Regions from separate parts of the Paenibacillus sp. ICGEB2008 genome, predicted to be linked through region 2. Evidence: riboswitches for the same ligand, from Rfam matches in the RefSeq annotation. Region 2 holds a riboswitch; each other region holds the start of a gene.
The links. A riboswitch is a leader RNA that binds a small molecule or an ion and turns the genes downstream of it on or off. The one in region 2 is predicted to bind thiamine pyrophosphate.

Region 1 (3,171 bases), on a different contig from region 2:
TCTGTAGCTGAGCGTTGCGCTGGGATGTCGAAATCATGTAAGAGCCTCCTTATATAAAATTGATCTTCGAATCATAAAATTTAGGTATAATTCCACTTGAAAATAGTAGGGTATGTTCGTATAGATACCTATTATCGTATGATGGCTATTATCCAAAGTCAACGCCTGAACCGGAAAAGTAAAAATGATGCAAAGAATTGTCGATGTTTGTTCTTGTTCTGTAATATGGTTGTCACAAAAACATCGGTTTACAGTAGCCGCGACTATTCTATATAATTTATGTAACCATGTTTCATAGTGTGAAACGAATATGGATACAAGAGGAGCGGTTCACGATGGAAGACCGTAAATTAACCGTCCGCGCTGTAGAGCGTGCACTTGATATACTGCTGTGTTTTACCGCAGAATCTGATCTTGGTCTAACGGAGATTGCCTCCCAAATTGGTCTACATAAAAGCACTGTTCATCGTCTTTTGACTACGCTGGAGGATCGGGGATTTGTCGTTCGGAATGCCGAAACGGAAAAATATAGGCTTGGTTTTCGCATATGGGAGCTGTCCACGCATCTGTCCCAAAGCGATGAGCCGGCGGTGTTGTTACAGCCTGCAATGGAAGGACTGCGTGATCGCTTAGGGGAGACAGTCAGCTTGTACCTGCGGGATGGAAGCATGCGTATTCGCATACAAGCCGTGCAGAGCAATCAGGCGATCCGCAGGGTTGCGCCTGTGGGTGCGCGTATGCCGCTGGCTGTGGGAGCCTCCAGCAAGGTGCTGGCGGCCTTTATGCCACCGCAGGAGCTGGAGGTATTGCTAAGCAGTGAAGAATGGCCACCTTCGGTAGACCCGGAGGTTTATAAAGCCCAGCTGCAGGACATTCGTGAGAAGGGCTATGCGACCAGCTATGAAGAACGTGAGCCAGGAGCTGCGGCTGTGGCCGCGCCTATTGTGAACCGAAAGGGACAGGTCACGGCGGCTTTATCTGTATCCGGCCCGGTCAGTCGACTTGCGCCCGAGACGCTGCATGAGTTTGCACCGATTTTGATCGAAGCAGCCAAGGAAATGGGGCTTATGCTTCCGTGACAGTAATCAATACAAAGGAAATCATACAAGGGTTGCCAAAGCTATAAATTTAAAGTAGTCTGATAGAGATGGCGGGATGTTTGTTATAGCCGCCAATTCATGTGAATAGAAAGTATCACAGTTACTGGGGGAGCCTGTAATGCGGGCTGAGATGGAATCAGGCAAGATTCCGGACCCTTTGCACCTGATCTGGATCATACCAGCGTAGGGAAGTAATCGGCCATTGAAATGTATACGCAGCTGCTGTCTACGGCCGCGCATTGGAATATGATTATTCCACGTGCGATCGGTTTGGATAGCTGTCTCGTTTGATTAGCCGGTTCCCTAGGGAACCGGCTTTTTTGCATAGATCAGCGCCACCCTGGGAATGGTTCCGGATCGGTGTGTCATTTCAACGATACGGGAGGAATGGACCATGAAACCGACGGAAACAAAAGGAACAAAAGAAACAGGAGTGAAATCAGCAGATGCAGGATTGGCGGGAATAATAGAAGTAGAGGGAGAGAAGGCCAAAGCGGAGCAAGCCAGTGGGCTAAAGCCCTTTCCGGGGAGCCGTAAGGTGTATATTCAAGGTTCTCGGCCGGATATTGCTGTGCCTGAGCGTGAAATCGCGCTACAACCCACACATACGCCTCAGGGCACCGAGCATCATGAGCCACTGCGTGTGTATGATACCAGCGGTCCGATGACGGACGAAGCCTACCAGGTCGACATCCGTCAGGGATTGCCACCATTACGGCGAGCTTGGGCACTGGAACGGGGAGATGTGGAGGCTTATGAGGGCCGCGCCGTCAAGCCGGAGGATAACGGGATGAAGCCCGGCTCCAAACGGGAGACAGTGGAATTTCCCGGCGTGACCAACCGTCCGCTACGGGCTTTGCAAGGGCGTACTGTGACGCAAATGCACTATGCGCGGCAAGGGATCATTACGCCTGAAATGGAATTTGCGGCGATCCGCGAAGGCGTAGAGCCCGAGTTTGTACGACAGGAGCTGGCGGCTGGACGAGCTATTTTACCTTCAAATATCAATCACCCGGAAAGCGAACCCATGGTCATTGGACGCCATTTTCACGTAAAGATCAATGCGAACATTGGGAATTCTGCGGTTTCGTCCTCCATTGAGGAAGAAGTGGAGAAGATGACCTGGGCTGTACGCTGGGGATCAGACACGGTCATGGACCTGTCCACAGGTCGTAATATTCATACGACGCGCGAATGGATCATCAGGAATTCGCCTGTACCGATTGGAACGGTGCCGCTATATCAGGCACTAGAAAAGGTGAACGGCGAAGCTGAGAAGCTGACGTGGGAACTGTATCGAGACACGCTGATTGAGCAGGCGGAGCAGGGAGTGGACTATTTTACGATCCATGCGGGTGTATTGCTGCGATATATACCGATGACGGCGAACAGAATGACGGGAATTGTATCCCGGGGCGGGTCGATCATGGCAGCCTGGTGCCTTGCACACCATCAGGAGAATTTTTTGTATACGCATTTTGAAGAAATCTGTGAAATTATGAAAGCCTACGATGTGGCCTTTTCTCTCGGGGATGGTCTGCGTCCAGGGAGTATCTATGATGCGAATGATGAAGCACAATTTGCAGAGCTAGAGACGTTGGGCGAGCTCACGCAAATTGCATGGAAGCATGATGTCCAGGTCATGATTGAAGGGCCAGGACATGTCCCTATGCACAAAATCAAGGAGAATGTGGATTTACAAATGGAGATTTGTAAGGAAGCCCCCTTTTATACTTTAGGGCCGCTGACGACGGATATCGCGCCAGGATATGATCATATTACCTCAGCTATCGGGGCGGCGATGATCGGTTGGTTCGGGACGTCCATGTTGTGCTACGTTACGCCGAAGGAGCACTTGGGTCTGCCGAACAAGGATGATGTCCGCGAAGGAGTTATTACCTACAAAATTGCCGCGCATGCTGCTGATCTGGCGAAGGGTCATCCGCGGGCACAGCAGCGGGACGATGCTTTGTCCAAGGCGCGTTTTGAATTCCGCTGGCGCGATCAGTTCAATCTCTCGCTTGACCCTGAGCGGGCATTGTCCTACCATGATGAAACGCTACCAGCAGAA
Region 2 (3,171 bases):
CATAAGCACGGCAAAGCTGAACAGGGGCCACTTGTGTCTCCTTTGATCGGTATATAGCCCCAATTACTTGATCTGCCAAGCCCGGAATCCGTCGAGCCAATTCCCTGGCATCCCACCAAATAGGGCTATCATCCTCTCGGATATTCGCAGCATTCCAGCGCCTTTGGCCCTCTGCTTCTGAACGAAAAGGGGTCACAAAACCTTCTGTACGAAAATCAACTGAAATACCCGATAAACGCTCCAAATCACAGACAAGGTCAGGGAATGCATCTCGACTTGCGCGAGCAAATCGCGCCAGCTCAAGGTCTGAGAACTCTTCGCTTTCCGCTGCCAGCATTCCCGCCGCTGCTCCTGATGCTCCCTCACCGGGGATCCATCGTTCCAGCATAATTGTACTTCGTCCCTCCTTAGCCACATGATAAGCAATGGCACTGCCGATCACACCTCCGCCTATGACCAAGCATTCTGCGTGTCCTATTGCTTTTTTCTCTGTATGTGTCTTTGACATATGTTCCGTGTCTCCTCTCCGGTGAGCATTCTGCTTTCCCTTCGTCTCGTTTTCTTGCTACAGGTCGTGAACTACAAGATCTACCATTCGCCTATATTCCATCGCTGCTGCAACGGGTGACTCTGCTTCCCATATACCAGACATCACCGCAATTCCGCTTGCTCCGGCATGATAGAGCTCTGGAACATGATGAGGTTGTATGCCTCCCAACGCTATCACCGGAATGGCCGACAATCTGCAAATGCGTTCAAGCTGTGCTACACCCCGCGGTACAAGACCGGCCTTACAATAGGTCTCATATACATGACCAAATAGTACATAGTCTGCTCCCCCCTGCTCAGCGGTCTGCACCTCCTCCAAGGAATGTACAGACACTCCACAGCGTGTACCCACTGGAAGCAGACTTTTCGCATCCATCACAGATAACCCATTAGCAGGTAGCTGGACAGCTCTTGCCAAGGTAAGTAAAGCTACGTCCATACGGTCATTTACTACAATTTGCTGCAAAGGAACTTCCTGCTCGATCATGCTACGAGTCAAAGAAAGCAAAGCAGAGGCACCCTTCTGTTTCGAACGTGCGTGTACATAATGAATATAAGGACAAATAGCGGCAGCCACTTTGGGTACATCCACACAGGAGACACTTTCCATCGTAATTACGTGTAATTCGATCTCATTTTCACCTCACTTGGACTAAAAAATATAAAATAATCGTATAAGCTGAACTATATTGTTGCAGCTCCCTATTGGGTAATATCATACGGAGCCAGCCACATGTACCAGCAATAATGAAAGGAGATCATATGTAAATCCGTCTACGGAAGCTCGAACAAATGAAGATGAACGAAACGCAAAAAGCCACTTCCCAGAGGAAGTGGCTTGACAAACGTTCAAAATCGAACGGACTATTATATCCGTAAACGTATATCGTTCCCTGCACAAACAAAAGTAAAGATCTACTACCTTGTTTGTACAGTACTCACTTCCCTACGCTGGCATAACCCAGATCAGGTACAAAGAGTCCGAAATCCATTTATTTCGTCTCAGCCGCATGGGCGGCTCCCCTAGTGTGGCTATTTTATTGTATCAGCTAAAGATAGCTTAGCATATTTTCCTAATTCTGCAAACCCCACCTTGTGTGAAATCTGTCAGAACTGGATTTTAGTTAACTTTACTAGACCACTCTTCTACATTCCACGTTTTGGTTACCCAATCCTCGTAAAAATCCGGTTCGTGGGATACAAGCAATACGGTCCCTTTGTATTCCTTCAAAGCGCGTTTGAGTTCATCCTTTGCTTTGACATCCAAGTGGTTGGTAGGCTCATCAAACAGTACCCAGTTGCTCTCACGCATTAACAGTTTACAAAGGCGGACTTTAGCCTGTTCTCCACCACTAAGCGCAGACAAAGGCCGGGTGATATGCTCATTCTTCAAACCACAGCGCGCCAAATGCGCTCGTACTTCATGCTGATTCAAATGCGGAAATTCATTCCATACATCGTCAATCGGTGTAATTTTCTCCGCCTTTACTTCCTGTTCAAAATAAGCAGGCTGCAAGAAATCCCCTTGATAGGTTTTTCCGCTGATTGGAGGTATTTTCCCAAGAATGGTTTTGAGCAACGTAGACTTACCAACACCATTGCAGCCAACAATTGCGATCTTTTCGCCACGTTCGATCGTCATGGACATTTTAGGCAAAAGAGCATGAGTGTAGCCAATTTCAAAATCAATACCCTCAAAAACCGTTTTCCCGCTCGCACGGGCTTCTTTGAACTGAAAGGTTGGCTTTGCAGCTTCTTCAGGCTTATCAATACGTTCGATCCGATCAAGCTGCTTTTCACGGCTTTTTGCACGGCCTGATGTAGATGCGCGCGCTTTATTGCGCTGAATAAAATCTTCCTGTTTCTTAATATATTCCTGCTGCTTCTCATATGCATCAATATGCTGTGCTTTGTTCAGATCCGCCATTTCAAGAAACTTTTCATAGTTAGCTGAATAGCGGGTCATCTTAGCAAATTCAAGATGGTAGATTACATTAACGACTTGGTTCATAAATTCAGTATCATGTGAGATGAGGATAAAAGCATAGGGATAATCCTTCAAATATCGCGTAAGCCATTCAATATGCTCCACATCCAAATAGTTGGTAGGCTCATCCAGCAGCAATACATTCGGCTTTTCCAACAGCAACTTAGCAAGAAGCACCTTTGTCCGTTGCCCACCACTAAGTGCTGCTACATCCCGATCCAGTCCGATGGCAGAGAGACCTAATCCATTCGCCATTTCTTCAACCTTCACATCAATGAGGTAAAAATCCCCCATATCCAATTGCTCTTGAATTTCTCCCATCTGTTCCAGCAAAACTTCCAACTCTTCGGGAGAAGCCTCTCCCATTTTGTCTGTAATTTGCATCATTTCCTTTTCTAGTTCCAACAAAGGAAGAAAAGCGTCTTTTAATACATCACGTACTGTTTTGCCCGGCGTCAGCTTGGTGTGCTGATCCAGATAGCCATAACGTACACGTGGAGTCCATTCCACTTTGCCTTCATCTTTAAGCAATTTTCCAGTCAGAATGTTCATGAGTGTCGATTTACCAACACCATTAGCTCCTACCAATCCTACACGTTCCCCCGCAAGTAATCGAAAGGAAACATTTTTAAATA
Region 3 (3,171 bases), on a different contig from region 2:
TCCTTTCATTGGAAAAACAGAGCGTTCGGGCATATCAGCAATTCCTGGCACAACCCACCATGCTGCGTAAAAATGCTTCACTTAACGACCTTCATAACCGGAATGTCGTGCTTTACTATCGGCTGCTAACCGACCATTTGAGTGAAATGCTGCCCGTAGTCTACACACCGACTGTAGGAACCGCCATTCAAGAATACAGCCATGAGTACAACCGCCCTGGGGGCGTATATTTATCAATAGATCATCCGAATGGAATTGGACAGGCGTTCTATAATTCCGGATTGCGTAGTGAGGATGTTGACCTTGTCGTCGTGACGGATTCAGAAAGTATTTTGGGAATTGGTGACTGGGGGGTCGGGGGAATTAACATTGCTATTGGCAAACTTGCTGTATATACAGCTGCGGCAGGTATTCATCCCGGGCGGGTGCTGCCCATTGTACTGGATGTCGGCACGAATAACGAGAAGCTGCTGAATGATCCGCTATACATCGGAAACCGCCATAAACGAGTTCGCGGAGAAGCCTATCATCAATTTATTGATACCTTTATCAGCAAAACCTTAACACAATTCCCGAAAGCGCTTTTGCATTGGGAGGATGTGGGCAGCGTGAACGCACGCCACATTATAGGGAAATACGGTCAAAACATTCTCACCTTCAATGATGACATCCAGGGCACAGGAGCAGTCACATTAGCTGCGATTGTTTCGGCGGTAGGTGTCACCAAAATTCCGCTACGTGAACAAAAAATACTTGTCTTTGGTCCAGGGGCAGCAGGAATCGGTAACGCCGACCAAATACGGAGCGCTATGATCGAGGACGGGCTTCCTGCAGAAGATTCTTTCAGGTCGTTTTGGGCCTTTGATTATCGCGGGCTATTAACGGACGATATGGAAGATGTACTCGATTATCAGAAACCATATGTGCGTAAAAAGGAAGAAATCAGCTCATGGGCCCGATCGGAAGACGGCAAAATACCGTTGCTGGAGGTCATCCGTCAGGTAAAACCTACAATCTTGATTGGTACTTCCGGTGTGGCGGGTGCCTTTTCTGAAGAGATTATCAAGGAAATGGCAAAGCATGTGGAACGCCCGATCATTATGCCCATGTCCAATCCTACCAATCTGGCTGAAGCGGTACCCGAGGATTTGATACGATGGACTGATGGCAAAGCATTGATTGCTACGGGAAGTCCCTTTGAGCCCGTCACCTATAACGGTACGAAATTTGAAATTGGTCAGGCGAACAATGCCTTTGTTTTCCCGGGACTGGGTCTAGGCGCAATTGTGGTCAAGGCCAAACGAATCACTCCTTCCATGTTTACCGCAGCAGCTGATGCCGTTGCCAACGCCGTAGATTCGAATGAACTTGGCGGCGCACTGCTGCCCCATATTCGAAAATTACGTGATGTTTCGTTTGCGGTTGCGGTTGCGGTAGCAAAGGCCGCAATTCAGGATCAGGTAGCTCAGGCACACCTTCCAAATATTGAGCAAGCCATTCGGGATGCAATGTGGAAACCGGAATATGTGAGGGTCAAAGCCGTGGAAAGTGTAATCCAACACCCTCACTAATTCTTCACTAGGCATAAGCAGTTTGACATAACATAGGAACGAATGTACAGTATTAGTCAAAAGAATAGGAAAGTCCACTAGGGGAGCCATTATGGCTGAGACAAGAATGAATCTTGGACCCTTTGAACCTGATCTAGTTCGTACTAGCGTAGGAAAGTGGAGCCTTCCATATAGGGTTTCAGGCGTTTTTGCGCATTGAACCTATGTTGAAGCCGCTCCAGTTTTCGGGGCGGCTTTTTGGCATTGTTCCGAGAATTGTATCTTACGGGACTTCTTGTTCTCCATTTTTGTTGGAGGTGGGGAAATGAGTTTTTCGCAAGAGCTCCGTCAGCAGGCGGATGGCATTTTTCAAGCCATTTATGAGCATCCCTTTGTGAGAGGTATTGCTGAAGGAAATTTAACAAGGGAACAGCTGATTCACTATGTAAAACAAGACTTTGAATATTTGAACGCCTACATGCGGATTTACGGCATCGCGATCTCCAAAAGCACGAGCCGGGAGGATATGGCTGTATTTAACGAACAGATCTCTTTTATTCTCAACAGCGAGGTTCATCCGCATCAAAATTTTTGTGCTATCGCAGGTGTCACCTATGAAGAGATGCAGGGATATCCACTCGCTCCGTCCGCTCATCATTATATCCGCCATATGCTGACCGTCGCACATGAGGGTAGTCTTGGGGAAATCATGGCCGTGCTGCTACCATGTCCATGGACATATCTTGAAATTGGACGCAGGCTAATGGATGAGGTAAGACCGGACGAGTCTCATCCGTTCTATGAGTGGATTTGCTTCTATGGCAACCAGATTGAAGATGTAACCTTCAAATATCGAGAGCGTGTGGATGCTTGGGCGAAAGTCGCCACGGCTGCCGAGCGAGAGCGGATGATTGAGCATTTTATGCTAAGCTGCCAGCTGGAATATATGTTCTGGGATATGGCTTATAAGCAGGAGCAATGGCCCGTCCAAATGCACGCTACGGTCTTGGAATAATCAGTATAGATGAGAGAGGATAAACATGATGAATATATGGGAACAAAGTTATTCGGCGCTCCTGACAAAGGTACAAAACAGCAACCCCCTCGTTCATAATATAACCAATGTGGTGGTCACCAACTTTACAGCCAACGGCCTATATGCACTGGGGGCTTCCCCGGTGATGGCTTATGCACCCGAGGAAGTAGCAGATATGGCCAAAATAGCGGGCGCCGTCGTGTTAAATATCGGTACGCTAAACCGTGAGCTGGTGGATGCCATGATCCTTGCTGGACAATCGGCGAATGCTCATGGTGTTCCAGTTCTGCTAGATCCGGTTGGTGCGGGAGCGACGAGCTTTAGAACCGAGTCAGCACTGCGGATCCTAAAAGAAGTAAAAATCTCACTAGTACGAGGCAATGCAGCCGAAGTCGCTCATCTGATCGGAGAAGCCCGAGAAATTAAAGGGGTAGATGCAGGCGACAGTGCTGACAGCAGTAATGTCGATCTGGCAGTTCGGGCTGCGCAAACGCTCCATACCATGGTTGTCATCACTGGAAAAGAGGACGTCATCACCGATGGGGTTGAAGTACGATTGATTAGTGGCGGAGACGCGCTGCTTAC
Region 4 (3,171 bases), on a different contig from region 2:
GCGTATGCTCTTCGCCCTTCTCATCCGTTACTTTTTTATCAAGAATCTGATAAGGAGTAAAATAATTTTTAGTAGCTTGACCCTCATTATCAACATAAACGTTCGCATTTACGTAAGGAAAATCAGCTCCCTTGAGCGATTTGTCCAGGAAGTCAAGACCATAGTTGAATTCGTGGTTGCCGACAGTAGCCGCATCATAATCCATCAAGTTCATCATCTTATAGACCGGATGGACACCGCCTTCTTTCTCAAAGGTTTTGTTGCGGGCCATATAATCGTCTAATGGATTGCCCTGCAGCAAATCACCGTTATCGAACAGCATGCTGTTTCTTGTTTCACTACGTGCTTGTTGGATCAAGCTTGCTGTGCTAACCAAGCCATATTCATTAGTTTCTTTGTCCGAATAATAATCATAATTCATCAGCGCCCCATGAATATCTGTTGTTTCCATGATCCGCAAATTCACCGTAGCGCTATCGCGAGAATCGATAGCTGCCCAGGATGGAGCCGCTGAAAACACCAGCAGGCTACAAGCTACAACTGCTGCTGTAAACCCTTTAAACCAATTTTTACGAAATAACAAAATATACCCCTCCTCATTAAGGTGTATGCCTCATATACATACTTTTGCACATATATGTAAGCTTTGAACCCACCATTCCTATTTTAATCCAACGCCAGACAAAAGAGTAGTCATTTGCTTAAAATATTTATGAAAAAATAATTATTTTGCGTATAAAAAAAGCCAATAAATCTCCTGAAAAAGTTGGAAATTTACTGGCTTGTCCGTTTATATTGTTTCTATTTTGTCCACACCTGGCGCTCCGTTTGTTGACCCACGTACTCAATACGAGTCGGATTGACGTCTAAGATGACATAATCGGGATCATCTGGTCCGGAAAACCATTTTTTCAGAGAATCATTCCACACTTGTTTGCGTAACCCCTCATCAGCTGTAATCTGGACGGTAGCCTCCACTTCCAAGACTTCCTTCGTGCCACCCACTTCATAGCCCAGCAGCAGATAAGCATTCGGATTGTCCTTTAGCTCATCCACTTTATGTGTTTTGCGATCCGTCGCCAGATGAATGTTCATTCCATCGTTAAAAAGGGCCATATAGCGTACTTTCGGTTTTCCGCCCTCAACCGTACCTAACGAGCAAAATTTGTTGTTATCCAAAGCCTTCACAATGGCTTGTTCCAGCTGACTGCGATCCAGTGTCTCCGTTTTACCCACAGTACAACAACTCCTTTTTACGAATTAGAATTCTATAGGGCTATGCCACTTGGCACCAGCTCTCCTAAACATACAGTGTAGCTGTTCTAAAAATAACATGACCGAAACAGATCTGAATGATTCATGTCCATTTTCAGATCAAAGCTCACAGTAAAAGTGTACCCTGTCGTTCGACAAATGAACCGTGAGCGCTCCCTCAAGGCTGGACAGACCTGCTTTCAAGGCATATAATCGTCGTAGTAAACCCGAATAAACGAACCCATTAAACCATACAATGCCAGGGGTGCTGGAATCGGCCGGCTGAGAGTGTGTCCCAAGACACTGACCCTTACAACCTGATCTGGGTAATGCCAGCGTAGGAATGCTTAAGCAAGATGTGCCTTTTATTAAAACAGGACATCCCTTACTTTGGTATATACAAGCGCAAGCGTCCCGGAATCTCGGGACGCTTTTTTTGTTGAAGATAAAGTTGTTGGAAAGATTGCTTCCGGCAGATGTGATTTTTGTGAAAATGGGGAATATAAACTGTCTGATTGGACGGATAACGGGTAATTAAAAAGGAGAGAACACAACGATGAAGCGCATGAAAATGTTAAGCCTGGGTCTAATCAGTCTGTGGCTCATGGCTATGACTCTGACCGCTTGCGGCGGCAATCCCCCTACATCTCAAAAGGAGGTTCCTGCTGCCGACACTTCAACGTCTACCTCGGCAAAGGGGCTCAAAGATGTTAAAGTCGTGCTCGACTGGACACCCAATACGAATCACACGGGACTCTATGTCGCCAAGGACAAAGGATTTTACGAAAAGGCAGGCTTGAATGTCCAAATTGTTCAACCTGGTTCAGGGGGAGCCGACCAAATGGTTGCTTCGAATGCTGCACCTTTTGGTATCAGCTATCAAGAAGGCGTCACTCAGGCTCGTATCCAAGGCGTACCGCTCGTATCCATCGCTGCGGTGATTCAGCATAACACCTCTGGCTTCGCAGCTCCGGTAGACCGCGGAATTAAAAGCCCGAAAGATTTCGAGGGTAAAAGCTACGGCGGCTGGGGTTCTCTTGTAGAAGAAGCGGTCATGAAATCCATCATGGATTCAGACCAAGGTGATGTGAGCAAAGTGAAAATCGTCAATATGGGCAATGCAGACTATTTTACAGCCGTGAAGCGGGATATTGACTTTGCCTGGATTTTCTACGCATGGACCGGGATTGAGGCCGAACTTCGAGGCGAGCCCTTGGATATGCTGTATGTAAAAGATTATTCCAAAAGTCTCGATTACTATACACCTGTAATTGTGAGCAATGAACAGACGATAAAAAACGATCCTGACCTAGTCAAAGCGTTCATGGACGCTACTGCACAAGGCTATGAATACACTATCGCCCATCCAGAAGAAGCGGCGAATATCTTAACTAAAGCTGTGCCAGAGCTGGACAAAAAGCTGGTACTTGCTAGCCAAAAATGGCTAAGCCCGCGTTATCAGGACGATGCCACGCAATGGGGTTTACAAAAAGCAGAGGTATGGCAAAACTACTCGGATTGGATGTATGAACGCAAGCTGCTCAGCAAACCTTTGGAAGTCGATAAGGCCTTCACAAACGACTTCTTGCCCAAGCGTTGATCATTTTGTTAAAACGCTAAATAAGACTGGACTAGAGAAGTGAACGAAGCGCCACTATGCGGACGGATGATGCTTCCCATCGCCACCGCCCCCGGATTTCTCGAATAAAGCCCTCAGCAGGGTAGAAATCCGGGGACAAAAGCGACCGTTTTGCTTGTACAGCACCATTCCGTCCAATTCGTTCTCGTTCCACTTGGTTTATTTCTCTAGTCTCATAGTATCTAAGCGCAAAAACAGGTGCGCTTATGTAGAAAATACCGTACAAAATACTGTACAACCTAGCTTTAAAAATAAGGTGCTTTTAAGGCGATTAGTAG

Region 1: it holds a riboswitch for thiamine pyrophosphate, as region 2 does, so the genes downstream of both, thiC (phosphomethylpyrimidine synthase ThiC) here and C400_RS0117100 (thiamine phosphate synthase) in region 2, are expected to answer to the same signal.
Region 3: it holds a riboswitch for thiamine pyrophosphate, as region 2 does, so the genes downstream of both, tenA (thiaminase II) here and C400_RS0117100 (thiamine phosphate synthase) in region 2, are expected to answer to the same signal.
Region 4: it holds a riboswitch for thiamine pyrophosphate, as region 2 does, so the genes downstream of both, C400_RS0112650 (ABC transporter substrate-binding protein) here and C400_RS0117100 (thiamine phosphate synthase) in region 2, are expected to answer to the same signal.

The regions. Positions count from the first base shown of each region.
Region 1 is NZ_AMQU01000028.1:41,489-44,659, reverse strand. It holds gene C400_RS0123500 (alpha/beta hydrolase) at 1-37, opposite strand, end outside; gene C400_RS0123495 (IclR family transcriptional regulator) at 336-1,079, shown strand; TPP riboswitch at 1,196-1,307, shown strand; gene thiC (phosphomethylpyrimidine synthase ThiC) at 1,495-3,171, shown strand, end outside.
Region 2 is NZ_AMQU01000016.1:436,386-439,556, reverse strand. It holds gene thiO (glycine oxidase ThiO) at 1-508, opposite strand, end outside; gene C400_RS0117100 (thiamine phosphate synthase) at 566-1,159, opposite strand; TPP riboswitch at 1,476-1,584, opposite strand; gene C400_RS0117095 (ABC-F family ATP-binding cassette domain-containing protein) at 1,670-3,171, opposite strand, start outside.
Region 3 is NZ_AMQU01000014.1:231,014-234,184, reverse strand. It holds gene C400_RS0114265 (NAD-dependent malic enzyme) at 1-1,571, shown strand, start outside; TPP riboswitch at 1,641-1,743, shown strand; gene tenA (thiaminase II) at 1,876-2,565, shown strand; gene thiM (hydroxyethylthiazole kinase) at 2,591-3,171, shown strand, end outside.
Region 4 is NZ_AMQU01000012.1:56,455-59,625, reverse strand. It holds gene C400_RS0112660 (bifunctional 2',3'-cyclic-nucleotide 2'-phosphodiesterase/3'-nucleotidase) at 1-583, opposite strand, end outside; gene C400_RS0112655 (pyridoxamine 5'-phosphate oxidase family protein) at 802-1,236, opposite strand; TPP riboswitch at 1,506-1,615, shown strand; gene C400_RS0112650 (ABC transporter substrate-binding protein) at 1,811-2,854, shown strand; gene C400_RS28435 (hypothetical protein) at 2,909-3,031, opposite strand.